Regions from separate parts of the Paenibacillus sp. SN-8-1 genome, predicted to be linked through region 1. Evidence: riboswitches for the same ligand, from Rfam matches in the RefSeq annotation. Region 1 holds a riboswitch; the other holds the start of a gene.
What was found. Region 1 has a riboswitch for thiamine pyrophosphate ahead of ACRRNK_RS02575 (ABC transporter substrate-binding protein). Riboswitches for the same ligand answer to the same signal wherever they lie in the genome.

Region 2: linked by a shared signal. The riboswitch ahead of ACRRNK_RS10095 (thiamine phosphate synthase) and the one ahead of ACRRNK_RS02575 (ABC transporter substrate-binding protein) in region 1 are both predicted to bind thiamine pyrophosphate.

What each region holds. Positions count from the first base shown of each region.
Region 1 covers NZ_CP194782.1:524,285-527,927, reverse strand. The annotation lists gene ACRRNK_RS02595 (VOC family protein) at 1-78, shown strand, start outside; gene ACRRNK_RS02590 (cold-shock protein) at 174-407, opposite strand; gene ACRRNK_RS02585 (cold-shock protein) at 485-685, opposite strand; gene ACRRNK_RS02580 (pyridoxamine 5'-phosphate oxidase family protein) at 984-1,400, opposite strand; TPP riboswitch at 1,534-1,644, shown strand; gene ACRRNK_RS02575 (ABC transporter substrate-binding protein) at 1,806-2,849, shown strand; gene ACRRNK_RS02570 (thiamine-binding protein) at 2,917-3,210, shown strand; gene ACRRNK_RS02565 (ABC transporter permease) at 3,207-3,643, shown strand, end outside.
Region 2 covers NZ_CP194782.1:2,135,075-2,138,717, forward strand. The annotation lists gene ACRRNK_RS10090 (ABC-F family ATP-binding cassette domain-containing protein) at 37-1,590, shown strand; TPP riboswitch at 1,706-1,813, shown strand; gene ACRRNK_RS10095 (thiamine phosphate synthase) at 1,984-2,616, shown strand; gene thiO (glycine oxidase ThiO) at 2,652-3,643, shown strand, end outside.

The DNA.
Region 1 (3,643 bases):
ACCACACTGCCTAACGGTTACCGTTATTTCTTCATCTATGGCCCGGAGAAGGAATGGATTGAGCTGTTCCAGCGCTAAGCTTAAGATCTATCTATGCAATGAACAAGGCTGGCTTGTATCCCAACATAAAAGGCCACCGTATGAAGATACGGCGGCCTTAGTTGGTATCAGATTTACTGATCGATCTGAACACCCTTCTTGAGGGACTTCATATCGGCGTTGTTATTAACGAGCAAGGGAAGCATCTTTGAACTCTTCTCCATCTCAGAAGAACATAGAGGGCAAGCAGGAGTGTAGTCAAACGCAAAATTATCCCTCATCCATCCGTTACAACTGTCATTGGTGCACGACCAAATCGGTGTGATCTCCTCAGGAATTTCTTCTAACGTTTTTTTTCGATAATTCATGATTATCCTCCTTCTGTTCCTACCTCTAAAAGAAAAAACTGCCCCTAACGCACACGTTAAGGGCAGTATGGTTTGCGTTACAGTTTTACAACGTTTTCAGCTTGCGGTCCGCGGTTGCCTTGAACAACGTTGAATTGTACGCGCTGTCCTTCGTCAAGAGTTTTGAAACCTTCGCCAGTGATTGCGCTGAAATGCACGAATACATCGTTGCCGCCTTCAACTTCGATGAAGCCAAAGCCTTTCTCAGCGTTAAACCATTTAACTGTTCCTGTTTCCATTTGGGGTAGCCTCCCTAAAAGTAAAAAAAATTAATATGCTCCTTTTTTCCATAAAAAAATTCACACATTGAAAAAAGTTCCAGCTTGTAAGTGACACTCTTTTCAATATGAGAATATCGCTCTGGGAGTCAATTAATTTAATTATAAACCTGTTTCCAGCAAAAAGCAAATACGAACCAACATGGTCTGGAAAAAATGGAATAAAAAAGGCGGCCATTTGGGATGCCAAATCGCCTGCCTTGATTCGCGCACAAAACCCGGTGCACTTCCCCGGGTCTGTGGATTAATACTTGAGTTATTATGCGGTCCAGACCTGACGATCGGAGCCCTTGGATACGAACTCGATTCGCGTAGGCGTCAGCTTGATCACTACATAATCAGGATCATTCGGTCCGTCCAGATACTGCTTGAAGTCATCTCTCCAGACTTTAGATTTCAGGCTCTCCTCACTGCTGACAGTCGCCTCGCCCTCGATCTCAACAATATCTCCCGTTCCTCCCTGCTCAAAACCAAGCAGAAGCGCGGCCTTGGGGTTGTTCTGAAGCTCTTCCACCTTATGCGTCTTCCGGTCGGTAGCCAGGTATACAGTTAGTCCCTCGTGGTAAATGGCCATGTAACGCACCTTGGGGCCACCGTTCTCGACGGTTCCAAAGGAACCAAACTTATTTGCCTTCAAGGCTTGCTCTATTTGCGATTCCAATTGCTGACGGTCCATGTCAATTGCTCCTTCCTGATTCAAAAAATGGCGCTCATCGTTAGTGTACCCACAGGCAAGTAAGATGAACCGTTCATTCCCCCATTTACTGGACAAGGTCATAGGGTGGGACTATAATACTTCTAGTAATAACTTCAAACACCCGGGGAGCTGGAATTCGGCCGGCTGAGAGTGCATCCCCAAGATGCTAACCCGTATACCTGATCTGGATAATGCCAGCGTAGGAACGAGAAATGTTTGGTAATTCCATTCTTTCATGCGCGCGAAGGCGTCCTGTCCAGGACGCCTTTTTTCCTTTGCATTACACCATTAATATGGAGTGAACTATAGTTCATTCCATTTAACAATCCGGGTTGAACGGTCAGGAACCAGGGTAGAATTTCAAAGAAGAAGGGGCGAATACAAATGAAGAAGAGAACATGGAGTCTGCTTCTGCTATGCTGTGTGATCGTACTTACAGCTGCAGGCTGCGGAACTTCAAAGCAAGGCAGCGGAAGCACTGCAACCGGCACCGAGTCAACTCCGACTGCCGAGAAGCCAAAGGAACTGAAGGATATCAAGGTCGTGCTCGACTGGACTCCAAATACGAATCATACCGGCCTTTTTGCTGCCAAGGAGCTTGGTTACTATAAAGATGCTGGACTGAATGTGGATATTATTCAGCCCGGAAGCGGGTCGGCCGATACGATGATAGCTTCCGGTGCAGCCCAGTTCGGTGTCAGCTATCAGGAGAGCATTACCCAAGGCCGTACACAGAACGTGCCGCTGGTATCCCTTGCGGCAGTTATCCAGCATAATACCTCAGGTTTTGCTGCGCCTGTCGACCGCAAGATCAAATCTCCAAAAGACTTTGAAGGAAAGAAATATGGCGGTTGGGGCTCTCCTGTCGAGGAAGCTGTGATGAAATCCATCATGGAGCTCCAGGGTGCTGATGTCTCCAAGGTTACCAATATCAATATTGGGGACGCCGATTATTTCACAGCCGTGAAGCGGGATGTTGACTTCGCCTGGATCTATTACGGCTGGACCGGCATTGAGGCACAGCTCCGCGGACAACCGCTTGATATGCTCTATGTCAAAGACTATTCAGACAAGCTTGATTATTACACACCGGTCATCGCTTCCAGCGAGAAGGTCATCGCCAGCGACCCGGAAATGGTCAAAGCCTTCATGAGCGCGACCTCCAAAGGTTATGAATATGCGATTGACCACCCCGAAGAAGCAGCCAAGATACTGCTCAAGGCCGCACCGGACCTGGACGAGAAGCTGGTTGTTGCCAGCCAGAAGTGGCTGAGCCCCCGGTACAAGGATGACGCGCCGCGTTGGGGAGAACAGAAAGAGTCCGTATGGAAGAACTATTCCGATTGGATGTATGAACGCAAGCTGCTGGATAAGCCGCTGGATGTAAGCAAAGCATTCACCAATGATTACCTGCCTGAAGCTAAGTAAGACGGGCAGTTAAAGATAGGCTCATCGCCTAAGCACTTATCCAGTTAAATAGGAAGGAAGATCAACCATGGCCAATACTCTGCTAAGTATACAAATCATTCCGAAGACCCCGGGCGGCGAAGACGTTATCCCTTATGTTGACCGGGCCATCGAGATCATTCAGGCTTCCGGTGTGAAGCATCAAGTGAACGCGCTTGAGACTACGATGGAAGGTGAACTGAGCGAACTCCTGGATATTGTGAAGAAGATGAATGAAGCCGTAATAGAGTTCGGAAGCCCAAGCATTATTTCGCAGATTAAAATTCTGTACACACCGGAAGGTGCGAGTATGGATAAGCTGACGGAGAAATACCGTCCATGAGATCCTGGTTCAAAATGGTATGGCCGCCCCTTGTGGCGGTCATCTTGTTTATTCTCGTCTGGCAGATCGCGACTTCCGTATTCGCTATTGATAAATGGGTGCTTCCGAGTCCTACCGATATTGGAAAGGAAGCAGCCGCTGATCCGGCAAATCTATGGGCCAAGACCCTATCCACTCTTCAGCTCACCCTACTCGGTCTCGTTATTGGCCTTGCTGTAGGACTTATCATTGCAATTGCACTTCATTTCATACCTATATTGAAATCAGCCCTGTATCCGCTGATCATTCTAAGTCAGAACATTCCCACGATTGCGCTGGCTCCTCTACTGGTAGTCTGGTTCGGCTTTGATCTGACGCCGAAGCTGATCATTATCACGCTGGTCTGCTTCTTCCCGGTTGCTGTCGCAACTCTTGACGGACTGTCCCGGACCGA
Region 2 (3,643 bases), 1.6 Mb from region 1:
TTATTAATTATATAAGATAGGAGCTTGTTCTTTTTTATGAGTTTATTAACAGTTGAGAACGTATCACATAACTTTGGAGATCGTACGTTATTTAAAAATGTCTCATTCCGCCTGCTGGCAGGAGAACGTGTAGGACTGGTGGGAGCTAATGGCGTTGGTAAGTCGACGCTTATGAATATTTTGACTGGCAAGCTGCTTAAAGACAGCGGGAAAGTGGAATGGACCCCGAAAGTGCGGTATGGCTATCTGGATCAGCACTCTATTCTTACCCCAGGCAAGACGGTTCGTGATATATTGAAGGATGCCTTTCTTCCACTTCTTGAACTTGAACAGGAAATGATGGAGATCACGAACAAGATGGGGGATGCCACTCCAGAGGAGCTTGAGGATCTGCTCAATCAAATGGGCGAAATTCAGGAGCAGCTAGACATTGGAGATTTCTACCTGATCGATGTTAAAGTCGAAGAAATGGCTAATGGACTTGGTCTATCCGCCATTGGACTTGACCGTGATGTCGCTGCTCTCAGCGGGGGACAGCGTACCAAGGTTCTTCTGGCCAAGCTGCTTCTGGAGAAGCCAAATGTGCTGCTGCTCGATGAGCCTACGAACTATCTGGACGTGGAGCATATTCAATGGTTAACCAATTATTTGCAGAACTATCCTTACGCTTTCATGTTGATCTCGCATGATACAGAATTTATGAACAAGGTAGTCAATGTGGTGTACCACCTTGAGTTCGCCAAGTTGACTAGATACACCGCTAACTACGAAAAGTTCCTTGATATGGCAGATATGAATAAAAACCAGCATATCGAGGCCTATGAGAAGCAGCAGGAATTTATCAAGAAGCAAGAGGATTTCATACAGCGGAATAAAGCGCGTTACTCTACTTCAGGCCGGGCAAAGAGCCGTGAGAAACAGCTCGAACGTATTGAGCGGATTGATCGTCCTGAAGAGGCTGCTAAGCCTACTTTTGGCTTTAAGGAAGCCCGCGCAAGTGGGAAGACCGTGTTTGAAGGAATCGACTTTGAGATTGGTTATACTCATGCACTGCTGCCTAAAATGTCCATGACGATCGAACGTGGAGACAAGATTGCTATTGTTGGTTGTAACGGGGTGGGTAAATCCACATTGCTCAAAACCATATTAGGCAAAATCCGTCCAATCAGTGGTAAAACATACCAAGGCGATTTCTTGTTCCCGGCGTATTTCGAACAAGAAGTTCGCGCAGAGAATATTACTCCGATCGATGATGTCTGGAATGAATTCTCACATCTGAATCAGCATGAGGTCCGTGCTCATTTGGCGCGCTGCGGATTGAAAAATGAACATATTACCCGTCCGCTTAAGGCGCTGAGCGGGGGAGAACAAGCCAAAGTACGTCTGTGTAAGCTGATGATGCGCGAGACCAATTACATTCTGTTCGACGAGCCTACGAACCACTTGGATGTAGTCGCGAAGGAAGAACTCAAACGTGCTCTTAAGGAGTTCAAGGGGACAGTTATTCTTGTATCCCACGAACCTGATTTCTATGAAGACTGGGTAACTAAAACTTGGGATGTAGAAGCTTGGTCCACGAAAAAGGCATAAATCAGGTAGCGTCCAGATAGCTTCAACTATATTGACCCTCAGCACATTTCTTAGAAAAGTGATCTGAGGGTTCTCTATATTTCCAAAACATGCTACAATTGCATTAACCTGAATAGTTACACACTAGGGGGGCCGATTCTGGCTGAGATGGAAGTTCCACGCTTCCGGACCCTTTGCACCTGATCTGGGTTATACCAGCGTAGGGAAGTGGTACTCGTGAATGACACAACCATAATTTAAGCCATGGGAAGCAAGTGATAAGCCCAGCTGAAATTTGGCCGTGATCAAAGCCTCCGCTTTGATATGAACGTGCGCCGCTCTCTATGAGAGCGGCTTTTTTGCATGTAATTTTACCACTTTACTACATATCGCCTGAAAGGAAGTTGGAGATTAATGAGCTCTTCTTATGAATTCCACGTCATCTCAAATGGAGAGCAGGATCAATCCAAGCTGGTATCGATTGTAGAAGCCATTCATCCCTACATAGACGCTTTTCATCTCAGAGAACGAAGCTGGAGCGCGAGAAAGTTATCTACTACTGTGAAACAGCTGCTTGAAATCGGAGTCCCAGCACATAAATTGTACATTAACGACCGGGTAGATATTGCCTTGGCCTATCTTCTGGGAGGAGTGCAGCTCGGTGCAGAAAGCCTTAGCCCGCTTCTAGCTAGAGCTGTCTGTGAAGATAAGCTCAGAGTTGGACGTTCGGTTCATACTTCCGAAGAGGTTTCGGCCGCTTATTCAGATAAAGCGGATTATTGCCTCTATGGACATGTGTATCCTACAAGCTCCAAAGCTGGACTGCCTGGGCGCGGGATCACTTCTCTTGCAGAAATTTGTGCTATATCCAGAATTCCGGTCATTGCAATAGGTGGGATCACAACGAATCGTGTGAAGGAGATTATTCAGGCAGGTGCATCAGGGATTGCGATCATGTCGGGAATTATGGATGCAGCAGATCCATCTTCAGCTGCGATAGAGTATCGGGGTGCTTTAGATCAGGCTGCGGCGAAAGCATCCGTGTAAGCAACACCCGAAATCACGAAGGAGAGTGAACACACTTGAGCAGACAGCGGGAAGTCGTTATTATTGGCGGCGGGGTTATCGGAAGTTCCCTTGGTTATCAGTTAGCGAAGCAAGGGAAGAAAGTAACAATAGTTGAACAATCGGACCTTGCTTCTGGGGCATCAGGAGCTGCAGCGGGAATGCTGGCAGCAGATTGTGAGCAATTCGAACATCCTGAGCTTCAGACTATGGCTAAAATGAGCAGAGATCTCTTCCCAGCATTGATCCATGAATTAAGGAAGATCAGCGGTATTGACGCCGGTCTGAATCAACAAGGGTTTTTGACTCCAGCTAGAGATAAGCAGGAAGCAGAGAACCTACAGGCTGAATTACTTGCAGCAGGTACAGGAGGAGAATGGTGGACCCCGGAGAAGCTGTCACAAGCTGAGCCTGCACTTACTGAGGGGCTAACAGGAGCCATTTACCGTTCTGATGAAATCCAGGTTATTCCCTCGAAGCTCACTGAGGCGTTCGCATATAGTGCGCAAGCCGAGGGAGCGGTATTGCTTCGTCAGACTGAGGCTACAAGTATACAAGTTCAAGATAAGCGGGTTCAGGGGGTCCAGACTTCAGGTGTATTCCTGCGTTGTGATCAAGTAGTGCTAGCCGGAGGGTGGAGAACAGAGCAGCTCTTGCAGCCACTGGGATTAACACTTCCTCTGGAGCCAGTAAAAGGCGAGATCGTTGAGGTGCGTACGAGGGTTCCTTTATTACAAGCTACCCTGTACGCAAAATCCATCTATATTGTGCCCAAACCTGGCAACAGGTTATGGATTGGAGCTACGAGCATTCCAGGTGACAGCTCAGAGGGAGTCTCCGCAGATAGTATTGTCAGATTGCTAAGTGAAGCTGCAAAATGGATTCCTGAAATTAGAAATGCTCAGTTTGAGAGAGCTTGGGCCGGGCATCGTCCTAAGTCACCAGACGGGCTACCCTATTTAGGAGGATTTCAAGAAATACAAGGACTATTTGCAGCAGCAGGCCATTA